Regions from separate parts of the Micrococcus sp. HOU01 genome, predicted to be linked through region 2. Evidence: riboswitches for the same ligand, from Rfam matches in the RefSeq annotation. Region 2 holds a riboswitch; the other holds the start of a gene.
The links. Region 2 has a riboswitch for thiamine pyrophosphate ahead of thiC (phosphomethylpyrimidine synthase ThiC). Riboswitches for the same ligand answer to the same signal wherever they lie in the genome.
Positions count from the first base shown of each region.

Region 1: another riboswitch for thiamine pyrophosphate. It lies ahead of SOY78_RS02845 (thiamine ABC transporter substrate-binding protein); the one in region 2 lies ahead of thiC (phosphomethylpyrimidine synthase ThiC).

Region 1 covers NZ_CP141211.1:602,012-610,108, forward strand. Annotated here, with positions in the region: gene SOY78_RS02820 (alanine/glycine:cation symporter family protein) at 1-1,104, opposite strand, end outside; gene SOY78_RS02825 (RNase H family protein) at 1,165-2,520, opposite strand; gene SOY78_RS02830 (TetR family transcriptional regulator) at 2,727-3,233, opposite strand; gene SOY78_RS02835 (ABC transporter ATP-binding protein) at 3,230-3,931, opposite strand; gene SOY78_RS02840 (ABC transporter permease) at 3,931-5,661, opposite strand; gene SOY78_RS02845 (thiamine ABC transporter substrate-binding protein) at 5,661-6,725, opposite strand; TPP riboswitch at 6,792-6,897, opposite strand; gene SOY78_RS02850 (AI-2E family transporter) at 6,944-8,097, shown strand, end outside.
Region 2 covers NZ_CP141211.1:1,888,609-1,896,705, reverse strand. Annotated here, with positions in the region: partial or broken gene SOY78_RS08685 (NAD-dependent succinate-semialdehyde dehydrogenase) at 1-1,118, opposite strand, end outside; gene SOY78_RS08680 (DNA-3-methyladenine glycosylase I) at 1,182-1,931, opposite strand; gene SOY78_RS08675 (ABC transporter ATP-binding protein) at 2,037-2,708, opposite strand; gene SOY78_RS08670 (hypothetical protein) at 2,708-3,832, opposite strand; gene SOY78_RS08665 (hypothetical protein) at 3,841-4,761, opposite strand; gene thiC (phosphomethylpyrimidine synthase ThiC) at 5,132-6,937, opposite strand; TPP riboswitch at 6,934-7,048, opposite strand; gene SOY78_RS08655 (membrane protein) at 7,110-8,097, opposite strand, start outside.

The sequences.
Region 1 (8,097 bases), 1.3 Mb from region 2:
GTTGCCCAGCACGGAGGACCAGGCCAGGAAGAAGATGATGACGGTCAGCGCCGGGCCGGCCCACGCGCCCACGGCCTGCTGGAGCGCACCCTGGGTCACCTGCATGCCGAGCGCCTCCCCGCGTCCGTAGGCCGGGTTGGAGAGCAGGATGACGAACGCGGTGGCCGAGCACACGATCAGGGTGTCGAAGTAGACGCCCAGGGACTGCACGAAGCCCTGCTTGGCCGGGTGGGAGACGGCCGCGGTGGCGGCGGCGTTCGGGGCGGAGCCCATGCCGGCCTCGTTGGAGAACATGCCGCGGCGCACGCCCTGCATCACCATCGTCATGCCGACGGCGGCGCCCGCGGCCTCGCGCAGGCCGAAGGCGTGGCCCACGATCAGCGCGATCATGCCCGGGACCTCGGTGATGTTGACGACCATCACGATCAGGGCCAGGAAGATGTAGAACGTGGCCATCACGGGGACCACCACGTTGGTCACGGCCGAGAGCCGGCGCACGCCGCCGAAGATCACGAGGCCGGTGAGGGCGGCCAGGCCCAGGCCCACGATCCACGCGGTGGTGGAGGACGCGCCCCAGTTGGCCTGCACGGACTCGGAGATCGAGTTGGACTGCACGGCGTTGAACACGAAGCCGTAGGTCACGGTGATGGCGACGGCGAACACGGCCGCCAGCCACTTCGCGCCCAGACCGTCGCGGATGTAGTACGCGGGCCCGCCGAAGTAGCCGTCCGCGCCCTTCTGCTTGTACAGCTGGGCCAGCGTGGACTCGACGAACGCGGTGGCGCCGCCGATGATCGCCAGCAGCCACATCCAGAACACGGCGCCCGGGCCGCCGATCACGATCGCGATCGCCACGCCGGCCACGTTGCCGGTGCCCACGCGCGAGGCCGCCGAGATGGTGAAGGCGCGGAACGGGCTCACGCCGTCGTTCTCGAACCCGGTCTGGGACTTGGCCGTCACCGACCGCAGCATCTCCGGGAGCATGCGCACCTGCACGCCCACGGTCCGGATGGTGAACCACACCCCGGCCACGAAGAGCAGCGCCATCACGACGTACCAGTACTTGTCGTTGAAGGCCGTGACGGCCGCTGTGATCTGTTCCACTGTCGCTTCCACAGCCCCACCCTAGAGGCTGGGGCGGAGGACGCGGAATCGGGGCCGGGGTCAGCCGGCGGCGGCGTCGTCCTCGACGCGGAGCCGGATCAGCTGCCCCATCCGCTCGGGCAGGTCCCCCTCGGGGGTGCCGACGCTGGCGTGGCGGGCGGCGGCCCGGGCGAGGTTGTCGGCCAGTTCGTTGCCGTGCACGCCCACGTGGCCCTTGACCCACGTGGTGTCCACCTGGACGTCCGCAGCCTGCGCCAGGTCGACGGCGGCCAGCAGGCGCCGCAGGGTGCGGCGGACGCGCTCGCCCCGGGCGCCACCGAGGGTGAGCCGCTCACGGCGGGCGGCGTTGAGCAGGGCCAGCGCGGCGCGCGAGTCCGAGTGGATGGTGACCCGGCCGCCGGGGGTGCCCGCCCACGCGCAGATCACGTGCCCCAGCACGAGCGCCTCCAGTTCCACCTCGAGCGGCATCGTGGCCCCGGCCACGGCCTGCACGGCCCACATGCTCGGCCCGGCGACGGCGGCCGCCCCGCCGATGCGGGAACCGCGCAGCACGGAGCCGTCCACGTACACGTCCGTCACGTCCGCCTCGTCCGCGAACGTGAGGCTGTGGGTCACCCCGGGCAGGTTGCGGCGCAGGAAGCGGTCCGTGCGGCGGCGGGAGAGGAAGACGCCGGAGGAGCGGCGCAGCGCGTCCTCCTCCTCCTGGGCGGCCTCGATGGCCTCGAGCGGGATCCGGGCCGCGCCCGTCTGGGCGACCGTCTCCGGGTCCACGTCCGGCAGCAGGTAGCTGGAGCGCTGCGTGCCCACGGGGGACTCGTCGAGCCGGTAGGAGACCACGCGCGTGTCCACGGGGGCAAGGACCTCGAGCAGGGCGAGCAGCTCGGCGTCCCGGTCCGAGCGCAGCCGCACGATCACCGGCCGCTCCGGCGGCAGCTCGACCGTGACGGTGGACCAGAAGGCGCTCAGATGCGCCGTGCCGACCATCCCGGTGTAGACGTGGCCGCGGACGTCGTCGCCGAGCTCGCGCAGCTCGAGCTCGCGGGCCACGTAGACGATGCCCCCCGTCGTCGGGTGCAGGTCCAGGCGGAGGGCGGGGCCGTGGTCCACGCCGGGCAGCATGGCCAGCGGGCTGGCCACCACGCGGACGCCGTCCCGGCGGATCCGGGTGCGCGGCGGGGAGGGACGGGGGACGACGGGGCCGGTGCGCGTGAGGTCGACGCCGTTCCGGTCCCGCGGGGTGCCCCGAGGCCGGCGGGCACGGACCACGCGCAGCGGGCGGTGCTGCTCCTCCGCCTTGGCGCCCGGGCCACGGAAGTCCCAGCCCACGTCGACGAGCGCCGCGGGGTGTGCGGGCTCGACGTCGTGATGCAGCGTCCGGTCCACGACCGTCCGCGGGTGGTTGATCCGTGCTCCCATGGCTTCGCCGGCTGTGTCGAAGGAGACCGCGCCGACACTGTGAGCCGGGTCCGGCGGGCCATGCTGGTCCTGCGGCGGTCGGGCGGGATCGCCGTGGATGAAGGGGACGACCCGTCCCGACCTGTCCGCCCGACCTTACCGAGCGGACCTGTGAGGAGGCAGGTCTCCTCTCCTCGGCCTCCCGCGCGGCGGCGCCGGACGGGGGCTCAGAGCGGGTCCGTGCGGTGCCGCTGCACGTCCGGGCCGGTCGGCACGCCGAGCGCCTGCGCCTGCGCGCGCTGCTGCCGCAGGGACACGGTGCCCAGCAGCAGTGCCAGGGCCCGCTCCCCGTCCTCCGGGGTGTCTGCCGCCTCGGTGAGCAGACGGTGCAGGCCGAGGCCGCCCAGCCCGAGCGCGAGGGCGGAGAGCACCAGGTCCGCCCCGTCCCGGTGCCGCAGCAGGGCGGCCTCCGCGGCCTCGGCGCGGCCCGCCAGGTCCGTGATGCGGCGGGCGCGCACGGTCTCCTCCGCCTCGGCGACGATCCGGTCCGCCACCCGCGCCAGCAGCGACTGCTTGTCCGGCACGTGCCAGTACAGCGCGGAGGCCTGCACGCCCAGCACCGCGGCCACGCGCCGCATGGACAGGTCGCCCATGCCGAAGTCCTGCAGGATCCCGACGGCGGCGTCCACCACGTCCTGGGCGGTCAGCCGGGGGCGGGGTGCGGGCGGGGTCATGCCTGAGAGGCTACCGCCGGGCCGGCCTCCTCCGCCGCGATGCGTCCCCCCGCGCCGAGGCGCACGGTGCGGTCGGCCATCACGGCGGCCTCCGCGAGGTTGTGGGTGACGACGACGCCGGTCGTCCCCGCCGCCCGCAGCACCGCCCGGATGTCCTCGGCCAGGCGCCGGCGCAGGTCCGCGTCGAGCGCGGACAGCGGCTCGTCCAGCAGGAGCACCCGCGGGGCCGGGGCCAGCGACCGGGCGAGCGCCACGCGCTGGGCCTGCCCACCGGAGAGTCGCTGCACGGGCCGGTCCGTGAGCTCGGTCAGGCCCACCAGGTCCAGCAGCTCGGCCACGCGCGCCCGCCGCCGGGCCCGGTCCCAGCCGGCGGACTCGAGGCCGTACGCCACGTTCCGGCCCACGGTCCGGTGCGGGAACAGCTGCCCGTCCTGGAACACCATCCCCACGCCCCGGCGGTGCGTCGGCACCGCCGCCACGTCCCGCCCGTCGAGCTCCACCGTGCCCGCCACGACGTCCTCGAGCCCGGCGATCCCGCGCAGGATGGTGGACTTGCCCGAGCCGGAGGCGCCCACGAGCGCCACGATCTCCCCGGCGGCCACGTCCAGGTCCGTCCCCCGCACGGGGGTGGAGCCGTCCGGATAGCGGATCGCCACGTCCCGGAGCCGGAGGGAGGCCCCCGTCGTCGTCGGCGTCATCACAGACCTCCCGCCCCGGCCGGGCCCCGGGGGCGCAGCCGCTCGCACACCAGCATGATCCCGGCGCTCAGCACGGCCAGCACCGTGGCCGCCGCGAGCGCCATCCCGTAGTTGTCCGCGCCCGGCCGGCCCAGCAGCCGGGCGATCAGCACCGGCAGGGTGGGCGCGGACGGGCTCGCCAGGAAGCTCGTGGCCCCGAACTCGCCCAGGGACACCGCGAACGCGAAGCCCGCGGCCACACCCACGCCGCGCGCGAGGAACGGGCCGTCCACCGTGGCCAGCACCCGCCACGGGCCCGCCCCGAGGGTGCGCGCGGCCTCCCGCAGCCGCGGGTCCACCGCCGCGAGCACGGGCACGAGCGCCCGCACCGCGAGCGGCAGCGCCACCACCGCCTGGGCCAGCGGCACGAGCACGCCCGAGGCCGCCAGCTCCGGGAACGCGGCCCGCAGGGACACGACGAAGCCGAAGCCCACGGTCACCGCGGACACCCCGAGCGGCAGGAGCAGGGCGCCGTCGAGGGCCCGCTGGGCCGCCAGCGCGGCGCGTGAGCGGAAGGACCGGGTCAGCAGCAGGGCCAGCGGCACGGCCACCACGAGCGTCACGAGCGTGGCGTCCACGGCCACCCGCAGGGACTGTTCGAGCGCCTGGGCCGGCGTCGACCCGCCCACGAACCCGCTGCCCGCGCTCGTGGACAGCAGCCGGTAGTTGCCCAGCCCCCAGCCGTGGCGGGTGTGGAAGGAGCGCACCACGAGCGTCAGGATCGGCGCCACCACGAGCGCCACCACCGCGAGCATCACGGCCACCGGGACCGCGTCCGCGCGCGTGAGCCGGGCCGGCGGCGTCTCCCGCAGGCGCAGCGCCCGCTGGGTGCGCGCCGCCGTCACGCCGGAGACCACGACGGCGGCCAGCACCACCGCGAACTGCAGCACGGAGAACACCGCCGCGGTCCGCAGGTCCAGGTAGACGGAGGTCTGCACCCAGATCTCCGACTCGAGCGTGCCGTAGCCGGGCCGGCCGAGCGTCTGGACGATGCCGAACGCGGACGCGCAGAACAGGAACACCAGCGCCGCGCTCGCGGCGATCGCCGGGGCGAGCTGGGGCAGCGTCACGGTGCGGAACGCCCGCCACGGCGAGGCGCCCAGGGTGCGGGCGGCCTCGGTCTGGCGCGGGTCGAGCGCGTTCCACAGCGCGCCCACCTGGCGCACCACCACGGACACGTTGAAGAAGACCATGGCCAGCACGACGGCGGTGGTCGTCTGGTCCAGCCCGGTGAAGCCCAGCGGTCCGCCGGGGGCGAGCAGGGCGCGGAACGCGACGCCGACCACCACCGTGGGCAGCACGAACGGCACGAGCACGAGGGCGCGGAGCACGGCCCGCCCCGGGACGCGACGCCGGTGCAGCACGAACGCGGTCGGCAGGCCGAGCGCCACCGAGACCACCGTGCCGGCGGCGGCCATCCCGAGCGTCTGGCCGAGGATGCGCCACGTGCGCTCGCGGGCGAGGGTCTCCCTGAAGGCGGTGAGGTCCACGGCGCCGGTGAACGCGTCGGCGTCGCCGCCGATCCCGCGCCAGAGCATGGCCGCCACGGGCCACGCGAAGAAGACGAGCAGGAAGGCGACCGGCAGGACGGCGGCCACCAGCCACCACGGGCCGAGCCCGTCCCCCCGGCCGCGGGCCCGCCGGCGCGGCAGGTCCGTGCCGGGGGCCGCGACCTCGGTGAGCGCGGACATCAGCGCCGGGAGGCCTCGGCCAGGGCGGTCCACTCCTTCAGCAGGTCCTCGCGGCGCTCGTCGATGCGGGCGGGGTCCGGGGTGATGGCGTCCTCGACGAGCGGCGCGTTCTGCGCCCACTCCTCGGGCAGCTGCACCGACTCGTCGATCGGGTACATGTACATCGACTCGGGCAGGGCGGACTGGACCTCCTCGGTGAGCATGAAGTCCACGAACGCCTGCGCGCCCTCGGGGTTCTTCGCGCCCTCGAGCACGCCGGCGTACTCGACCTGCGGGGTACAGGAGTCCTCGATCACCTCGGTCTCGGGGGCGAACGCGGGGGAGGAGGAGTAGGAGAGCACCACCGGGAACCGACCCTCGCCCTCGCCGCCGGAGAAGTCCGAGTTGTAGGCGTCGGACCAGCTGTCGGCGACCTTGCCGCCGTGCTCCATCAGGCCCCGCCACCAGTCCTGCCAGCCGTCGTCGCCGTACTTCTCCGTGGTGGCCGCGAGCAGCGCCAGGCCGGGGGAGGAGGCCACGGGGGAGGTAACGACCGTCAGCTTCGCGTACTCGGGGTCGTCGAGCTGGTCGATCGAGGTGGGGGCCTCGACGTCGTGGGCCTCGAACCATGCCGGATCCGTGTTGAAGCACACCTGGCCCTGGTCCACCGGGGTCATGCGGTCCTCCACCATCCGGTCCTGTGCGGAGGCGGGCAGGTCCTGCGGGGTGTATTCGGCGACGACGCCCTCGCGGACGAGGCGGTGCGCCGAGTGGTCCTCCACGCCGTAGACGCCGTCCACGGTGGGCTCGTCCTTGGCCAGCAGGAGCTGGTTCACCACGCTGCCGGCGTCGCCGGGGGCCGTGGTCTTCAGGGTGTAGCCGGACTCCTGCTCGAACTTCTGGACGAGCTCCTGGGGCAGGTTGAACGAGTCGTGCGTCATGATCGTCACCGTCGTCGGCTCGCCGCCGGCGCCGGAGGCGGACGACGACGCCCCGTCGCCGGACGAGCCGGACACCGAACAGCCGGTGAGGGCGAGGGCGGCCACTGAGAGGGCGGCGAGGGCGCGGTGTGGGGTGCGGGACATGGCGGTTCTCCTCTGGGACGGCAGAGGGGCCGGGACGAGGCCGCCACCGGAATCCCGGGACGACGTCGACCGGGAGACTCGACTTCCTTCGCCGGTGCGGACCGGAGCAGGTTCGAGGGTCTGCGGCGGACCGCACTCTCAGCGCCGCGCGGGCGCTCCCCTGTCGATGTGGACTGGTCCCGACCCTACCCCGTCCGGCCCGCGCATAGACTGCCCGCGTGAGCGCCGCACAGCCCGCGGGGGTGTCCCCGCCGTCCGCCTCGTCCAGTCCCGCCTCCGACTGGGACATCCGCCGCCCCCACCGCATGTGGCCGCGCATGCTGGTGATCGTCCTGACGCTGGCGGGTCTGGTGCTGGTGGTGCAGTTCTTCCAGGGGATCGCCTCCATCGCGGCGCCCGTCTTCCTGGGGCTGAACCTCGTGATCGTGGTCTACCCGCTGCAGGCCTGGCTCATCCGCCGGGGCCTGCACCCCGTGCTCGGCGCCACCACCACCGTCCTGCTGATCGTCGCGGTGATGGGCGTGTTCGGGGGCATGATGGTGTGGTCCGGCCTCGAGCTGGTGGCGGAGCTGCCGAAGTACACGGACCGCTTCCAGCAGATCGTCCTGGACGTCTCGCACTGGCTCAGCGAGCGCGGCGTGACCCCGGACATGGTGTCCCAGCAGCTGGCCTCGATCGACATGAGCACCGTGACCGGGACGGCCGTCAGCGCCATCACGAAGATCGCCACGAACGTCTACGCGGTCTTCGGCCTGCTCGTCACCGTGATCATGGGCATGTTCTTCCTGGCGATGGACTCGATGGACGTCGAACGCCGCGTCCGCCTGCTCAGCACCGCCCGCCACGAGTTCGGCCACGCCCTGGTCGAGTTCGCCCAGGGCGTGCGCCGCTACTGGGTGGTCACCACGGTGTTCGGCCTGATCGTGGCGGTGCTGGACGTGATCGCCCTCATGCTGATCGGCGTCCCACTCGCGCTCGTGTGGGGCGTGCTCAGCTTCCTCACCAACTACATCCCGAACATCGGCTTCATCATCGGCCTGCTGCCGCCGGCCGTCCTGGGCCTGGCGGCGGGCGGCTGGTCCGACTTCCTGTGGGTGGTGGTCAGCTACTCGGTGCTGAACTTCGTGCTGCAGTCCGTGATCCAGCCCAAGGTGGCCGGCGACGCGATCGGCGTGATCCCCACCGTCAGCTTCCTCTCCCTGCTCTTCTGGGCCTGGGTCCTCGGCCCGCTCGGCGCCATCCTCGCGCTGCCCTGCACGCTGCTGGCCAAGGCCGTGCTGATCGACGCCGACCCGAACGCCCGCTGGATCAACGCGCTCATCGCCTCGGACCTGAAGGGCATGGAGCGCCGTCAGTCCTCGCTCCTGGAACG
Region 2 (8,097 bases):
ACAGCTCCTGCGTGTAGGCGGGGTTCTCCTGGTCCACGTCCGTGATCACGGCCGGGGAGACGTAGAAGCCCTCGCCCTCCGGGCCGGAGACGCGCTCGCCGCCCACGTGGACGGTGGCGCCGGCCTCCTTGGCCGCGGCGATCTGCTCGGTGAGCCCGTCGGCCGCGGACTCGGAGGACAGCGGGCCGTAGACGTCGGCGTCGCGCGAGGTCGGGTCGCCGGGCTTCATCGCCGAGGAGCGCTGGACCAGCTTCATCCACGAAGTCGTCGTAGATGTCCTCCATGACGATCATGCGCTTGTTCGAGTTGCAGGCCTGGCCCCAGTTGCCCATCCGGGTGGCCAGTGCGTCGCGGGCGGCGGCGCGGGCGTCCGGCGCGGAGAGCACGATGTACGGATCGGAGCCGCCGAGCTCGAGCACAACCTTCTTGAGGTGCAGGCCGGCCTGCTCGGCGACGGTGGCGCCGGCCCGCTCCGAACCGGTGAGGGACACGCCCTGCACGCGCGGATCGGCGATGATCGTGGAGATCTGGTCGTGGGTGGCGAACACGTTCTGGTACACGCCCTCCGGGAGCCCGGCTTCGGTGAAGAGCTCTTCCAGCAGCTGCGCCACCTGCGGGTTGATCTCGGCGTGCTTGAGCAGGATGGTGTTGCCCAGCACGAGGTTCGGCGCCACGAAACGGGCCACCTGGTACACCGGGAAGTTCCACGGCATGATCCCCAGCAGCGGGCCGAGCGGCAGCCGCTGGATGAACGCCTCCTGCCCGGAGAACTGCTTGATCCGCTGGTCCGCGAGCAGCTCCTCGGCCTCGTCCGCGTAGTACCCGAAGATCTGGGCGCCGTAGCGCACCTCGCCGACTGCCGCGCCGAGGGACTTGCCCATCTCCGTGGTGATCAGCGCGGCGATGTCCTTGGAGCGCTCGGCCAGCAGCTCGGAGATCCGCTTCACGACGGCGGCGCGCTCGGCCACCGACTTCCGGGACCACTGCTCGTACGCGGCCTGCGAGGCGTCGAGGGCGTCGGCGATCTGCTGATCCGTGGCGTTGTCGAAGGACTTCAGCAGCTCCCCGGTGGCCGGGTTGATCGTGCGGTAGCCCTGAGAGGCGGAGGTGGTGGTCATCAGTCGTCACCCTTTCGTGTGGACGTCCTGCGTTGAGCTCCCCATCCTGCCGGAGGCCCCCGCTCACTCCCAGATCCCGGACGCCCCTCTTCGCCAGGAGCCGAGAAGGTGGGTGTCCACGATCCCGGCGGCCTCCATCAGGGCGAAGCACGTGGTCGGCCCCACGAATCGGCAGCCGTGCGCCTTCAGCGCCCTCGCGAGCGCGCGCGACTCGTCCGAGGTCGAGGGGACCTGCGCCACCGTCTCCGGCCGTGGGGTCGCGGCAGGCTGGTGCGCCCAGACCAGCCCCGGCAGACCGCGGACCGGCCGGTCGCCGTCGCCGTGCCAGGCGGGGCCCGCGCCGGGGGAGCCCGGGTGCAGCGGGGCGAACCGCTCACCGCGCATCCCGACGACGGCCTGCGCGTTCGCGATCGCCGCCTCGATCTTGCGCCGGTTCCGGATGATGCCGGGGTCCGCCAGCAGCGCCTCGACCTCCGCGTCCCCGAACGCCGCGACGGCGTCCGCGTCGAAGCCCGCGAACACCTCCCGGAACCGGGGCCGCTTGGCCAGGACGGTCCGCCAGCTCAGGCCCGACTGGAACGCCTCGAGGACGAGGCGCTCGAACAGGCCCCGCTCGTCCGTGACGGGCAGGCCCCACTCCGTGTCGTAGTACTCCCGCAGCAGCGGATCCCGTGCCGCCCACGGCGGGCGGGCCCGCCCGTCCTCACCCACGACGACGCCACTCGGCGGCGCCTGTCGCCCGTCGGCCGGTGGATCCTCGGCGAGGGTGGAGACGGGGGCGGGGAGGCCGTCGTCGGCGTGGTGCGCGCTCATGCATCCGAGCCTAGGAGCGGCCCCGGACATCCGGAACCGGAACGCGACGCCCGGGGACGCCACGCCGTCTGCGGACACCTGTGCAGGAGGCACGGCCGGACCTCGTCACTCGAGCCGCCCGGCCCGCAGCCGCCACGTGTGGTCGCACCGGGCCGCCACGGCGGGGTCATGCGTCACGATCACGATCGCCCGCTCCGGCTGGGACATGGAGCGGAAGAGCCCCATCACCTCGTCGGTGCGCTCCTCGTCCAGGGCGCCCGTCGGCTCGTCGGCGAGCAGCAGGGAGGGCCCCATGATCACGGCCCGGGCGATGGCCACGCGCTGGCGCTCGCCGCCGGAGAGTCGGCCGACGGGGTGGTGGAGACGGTCTCCGAGCCCGAGCCGCGTCAGAAGCTCGGCGGCCATGTCGCGACGCTCGCGCTTCGCCGGGCGCGGCCGCGCGTAGAGCAGCGGCAGGGCCGCGTTGTCCATGGCGGTCGCCCGATCGATGAGCAGATGGTCCTGGAGCACGATGCCGCACGTCCGGTTCCGGTAGGCGTCGCCGTCGGACGACCACGGTGCCGGCAGGCTCCGCCCAGCCACACGGATGCTGCCGGCGTCCGGTGTGTCAAGGCAGGCGAGGAGCCGCAGCAGGGTGGACTTGCCGGACCCGGAGGGTCCCATGATCGCGTGGACGCCGCCCTCGGGGACCTGGAGTGAGACGCCTCGGAGCACGGGGACATCCCCGGCGGGGCCGCGGTAGGAGCGGTGCACGTCGTGCACGGTGAGCAGGGACATCACACGGTCCTTTCGACGAGTGCCGCCGTGCGGACGGCCCGGTGCAGCCGGCGGAGGGGATGACGGGTGCACGCAGCGGCGATCGCCAAGACGACCGCCAGCCCGACCACGACGACGGCAGGCGCCGGACGCAGTCCGCCCGCTTCCGAGGCGATGCCGAGGCCGAGCAACGATCCGAGCACGGCCGGAATGCCCCATACCGCGGCCACGGATGTGGCGATCCGGAGCCGGATCAGTCGTCTGGGCGCCCCGACCGTCAGGTGCGCCAGCCACGCGGGCGTGAGTCGACGGGTCATGGTCGTCAGGAGGCTCACCACCGTCACGACGGCGCTGGCAAGCCCGGCGGTGTAGGCGGTGACCATGAGCGCGGCACCGCGGGCTTCTCGGGCGATCGGAGACCTGGCCGAGGCGATCGGGGCCAACTCGGCGACCACGCCCGTCTCGTCCTCGAGGACGTCGAGTGCCGCTCTCACCTCGGAGGCCGCGTCCTGGCGTGCCACGACGGAACCGTAGACCGCCGCGAGCTGGGCCGGTTCGATCAGGCCGGCCATGGTCGTGGTGCTGGTGACGATGACGGGCGACTCACCCAGGGGCCAGAGGGATCCGTCGGCCCGCGGCGCGGCCGCGTCCCCGGGGAGTGGGCCGGCATAGCTGTGGGGTGTGGACCCCACATACACGGTGCCGCCCGGCCCCCCGGAGGTGATCGCGGCGGGAGCGAAGTACACGCCCTCGGCGGGACTGACGGCAGCGGCAGCGCCGAACTCCCGGGCCAGACCAGGCGTGGCGATGACCGCCCCCTGCAGCCGGGGGTCCTCGATTCCGATGGCGTCCGTCACGAGAAAGGCACGGGGGTCGACTCCGTCGACATGGGCGGCGAACGCCCGGGAGACGGTGTCGACGGCGCGGGGGCGGAGGTCGGTCGTGACGGCGGGGTCCAGAATCCTGGCTGTCACCAGGCCCGACGACTCGGCGTCCTCGAGCACCTCGAGCGCCGTGGTCACCCCGCCGGCGACGCCCAGGGCCAGTCCGAACACGACCGACGCCACGGTCGTGTGCAGCAGGGACAGGAACAGCAGTCCGGGCGTGTCGAACAGGTCGCGGAGGCCGTCCGCAACGGCCCGCATGGCTGCCATCATGCGTGTGCCCTTCGGACCCAGAGGGTGGACAGGGTCGTGCTGAGGATGAGGATGGCGTCCACGACGAGCACGGCGGACCAGAGGAGAGCGGTGCCCCCCGTGAGCCCGATCTCCGCGTCCCACCGGGGCCATGCCACGAGCCAGACTCCGCCGGCACTCGCGGCGGCGGTCGCCCAGGCGAGCATGGCGGGCCGGACACCGAGCCGGGCCGCTCGCAGCGGGGAGGCACCGACGAGGCGGTGCGAGGTGACGGCAGGGAGCAGTCGACTGCGCAGGGTCGTGCGCCAGACGACCTGTGCGCCCAGCAGGGCGAAGCCGGCGATCACGGCGAGCAGGGGCACGTGGACACTGCGTCGCATCGCTGCCTCCCACGGCGGCGGGAGCGGGACGACGTCGACGACGACACCGGCCCGCCGCAGCGATTGGACGAGCTCGTCGACCTGGGCCGGTGAGCCGCCGATCACGCCGGCAAGGGACGAACTGTCGGTGGAGAGGAACGGGACCAGGAGGTCTGCTTCGGTGGCGCGATCCGGCGCGGAGGAGAGGTCTCGGACGACGACCCGATCGACGTCCGGCCAGCTCAGTTCGCCCGCAGCGGCACGTGCGGCAAAGGGGGAGGTGCTGGGGACGACCGCGGTCGGGGCGACGCCATCCGGGAGCACGTCCAGAGCAGGTCGGCCGGCGAGGGCAGTCACGTGGGGGCTCGTGGACGTGGCCGCAGAGCCGGAGTCCGGTCCCGTCAGCGACGTCCGGATCATGGGCCAGGCCTCGCCAGCGGGGAATGCCGAGATCTCGTACACCGTGCCGTCCATGCGCCAGCGTTCCTCCTTCTCCACCCCGACGTAGGACGCGAGGAGCGCTGCTGTTCCGAGCGTGATCAGGAGAAGGAGGAATCTCGAGACGAGCATCCGGGTCATCACGGCTGGCCCGAGGAGAGCTGAGCGGCTGGATGATGCCTCACCTGGGAAGCGCCCCTGGGGTGCGGACCGGCGGGGTCATGTCGACTTTCACGTCATATTCCATCCACTCAATTCCTGTGGGCGAATGGGACACGCATCACAGGGGCCTGACGGAATAGTGAGCCCAGTGTGTGTGTGAGTCAAGAGGCATCACCACTCGATCGACCACCGAGCGCACTGCCCCGTCCGTGGGGCCGCGCCTTCGCCGTCCCGGAGGGCCTTGTCCTGGCGATCGCGTCATGACCTGGTGGCGGCCCTCAGGTCATGACGCGATCGTCAGGTGGCGCAGGGGCGGGCCATCCCGCCCCACCTCACCCCGCGTCCGGCCTCAGGCGTCCGAGGCGGTGCGGATCGTCGGCTCGGGCAGGTACACGGACCCGCCGGCGGCCCGGAACTCCGCGGACTTCGCGGCCATGCCGGCCTCGGCGATCCGCGCCTGCTCGGACGCGCCGCCGAACTCGCTGCGGATGTCCTGGCTGATGCGCATGGAGCAGAACTTCGGCCCGCACATCGAGCAGAAGTGGGCGGTCTTGGCGGGCTCGGCCGGCAGCGTCTCGTCGTGGTACTCCTCGGCGAGCTGCGGATCCAGGCCGAGGCCGAACTGGTCGCGCCAGCGGAACTCGAAGCGCGCCTTGGACAGCGCGTCATCGCGGTCGCGGGCGCCGGGGTGGCCCTTGGCGACGTCGGCGGCGTGCGCGGCGATCTTGTAGGTGATCACGCCCGTCTTCACGTCGTCCCGGTCCGGCAGGCCCAGGTGCTCCTTGGGCGTGACATAGCAGAGCATCGCGGTGCCGTAGCGGGCGATCTCGGTGGCGCCGATGGCCGAGGTGATGTGGTCGTACGCCGGGGCGATGTCCGTGACGAGGGGGCCGAGCGTGTAGAACGGGGCGCCCTTGCACAGCTCCTGCTGGCGCTCCACGTTCTCCCGCACCAGGTGCAGCGGGATGTGGCCGGGGCCCTCCACCATGACCTGGACGTCGTACGCCCACGCCCGCTCCGTCAGCTCGGCGAGCGTGTCGAGCTCGGCGAACTGGGCGGCGTCGTTGGCGTCCGCCACGGAGCCCGGCCGCAGGCCGTCGCCCAGGGAGAACGCGACGTCGTAGCGCGCGAAGATCTCGCAGAGCTCGTCGTAGTTCTCGTAGAGGAAGTTCTCCTTGTGGTGGCCCAGGCACCAGCCGGCCATGATCGAGCCGCCGCGGGAGACGATGCCGGTCACGCGGTCCGCGGACAGCGGCACGTGGCGCAGCAGCACGCCGGCGTGCACGGTCATGTAGTCCACGCCCTGCTCGCACTGCTCGATCACGGTGTCGCGGAAGATCTCCCAGGTCAGGGCCTGGTGGTCGCCGCCGACCTTCTCGAGGGCCTGGTAGATCGGCACGGTGCCGATCGGCACGGGGGAGTTGCGCAGGATCCACTCGCGGGTGGTGTGGATGTCGTCGCCCGTGGACAGGTCCATCACGGTGTCCGCGCCCCAGCGGGTGGCCCACTGCAGCTTCGAGACCTCCTCGGCGATCGACGACGTCACCGCCGAGTTGCCGATGTTCGCGTTGACCTTCACGGCGAACGCCTTGCCGATGATCATCGGCTCCGACTCGGGGTGGTTCACGTTCGCCGGGATGATGGCGCGGCCGGCCGCGACCTCGGAGCGCACCAGCTCCACGTCCACGCCCTCGCGCAGGGCGACGTAGCGCATCTCCGGGGTGATCTCGCCGCGCCGGGCGTAGTGCATCTGGGTGACGCGCGCGCCCTCCTTGGCGCGCAGCGGGGGGCGGCGCTCGCCGGCCCACTCCTGTGAGGCGGCGCCGCGGCGCACGGCCGAGCGGCCGTCGTCGAGCAGGTCGCGCTCGCGGCCCTCGTACTCCTCGACGTCGCCGCGGGCGCGGATCCACTCGGCGCGCTGGGCCGGCAGGCCGCGCTCGGGCACGGAGCCCGGGCCCATGGTGCGGTAGACGGTCAGGGGCGCGTTGGGCGTGCCGTCGGGGGAGTCGTCCTGGTGGACCTCGGTGACGGGCACGCGGATGCCGTGCTCGGCGTCCTCGAGCCATCCCAGACGGTGCGTGGGGTAGTTCTCCTCGGCGACGACCTCGGCCGTCGACTCGGCTGCGGGCAGGGGGGTGCGCTCGGAAACGGACATGGCCGCGGCTCCTTCTTCCTTCGCCGGAATGACCCGGACAGGTTCAGACGGTCTCCGGGCGGCGTCAGCCCGGTCTCAGCCCCGTGCCGTGGGGCTCCCGTGGGATGCGAGCGACCCTAGCACGTCCCCCGCGGCGCCTCACCGTCCGCCGTCCGGCCATGCGGCGGGACGTTCAGGCGCGCGCCGCGCGGGCCGCCCGGCGGCGCACCGTGGTGCGCTCGACGATCCACGTCACGACCAGCATCACGATGATGACAATGCCGGCGTAGCCGAGGACGGGGTAGACGGTGCCCACGAGGTCGGAGAAGCCGACGCTCGAGAGCAGGGTGGCGGCCAGGGCCGTGACGACGGCGATGACCCAGCCCGGCACGCGGCGCATCGAGGACAGCAGGGCGATGCGCTCCACCCCGCCGTACAGGCACGAGACCGCCGTCGTGAACTGCGCCAGCAGCAGGACGACCGTGTACAGCAGGGCGGCCCAGCCGCCGATCATCGCGGCCAGCTCGACCATGGGCAGCTCGGCGCGGCCGATCAGCTGGGCGTGGGCGGTCATCGCGGCCATCACCGCGCCGGCCATCACCACGAGGCCCAGGGCCCCGAGCCCGGCCCCGGCGACGAGGGAGCGGCCCGACGAGGAGCTCTCCTCGCCGATCGGGGCGAGCACCGCGTAGGCCAGCTGGATGTTGAAGGCCACGTACAGCACACCCGAGAGCCACCACTGGTTGATCAGCGGGGACGAGGTCACGAGCGCGGCGACGTCGTCCACCGCGGCCCCCGGGTTCACCAACCCCCACACCGCGACGCCGACGGCGACCACGATGATCAGGGGGACCACCACGGCCTGGACGCGCACGAGGCCCGTGATGCCGGCCAGCACCGAGACCACGCAGACGGCGGCCATCACCAGCGAGCCCACGAGCGAGGGCAGCCCGAACGCGGTGTGCACCGCCGCCCCGGCCCCGGCCAGCATGATCACCAGCGTCCCCAGCAGGGACGTGGTGATGCACAGGTCCGCGAACCAGGTGGGCACGCGCGAGGTCGTGGGGTTCACGATCCGGTGGATGTCCGTGGTCCGCAGCTTCTGCGCCAGCCGCAGCACGATCACCGCGAGCAGGAAGAACAGCGCGCCGGCGATCACGAGCGCCCCCGTGCCGCCCCAG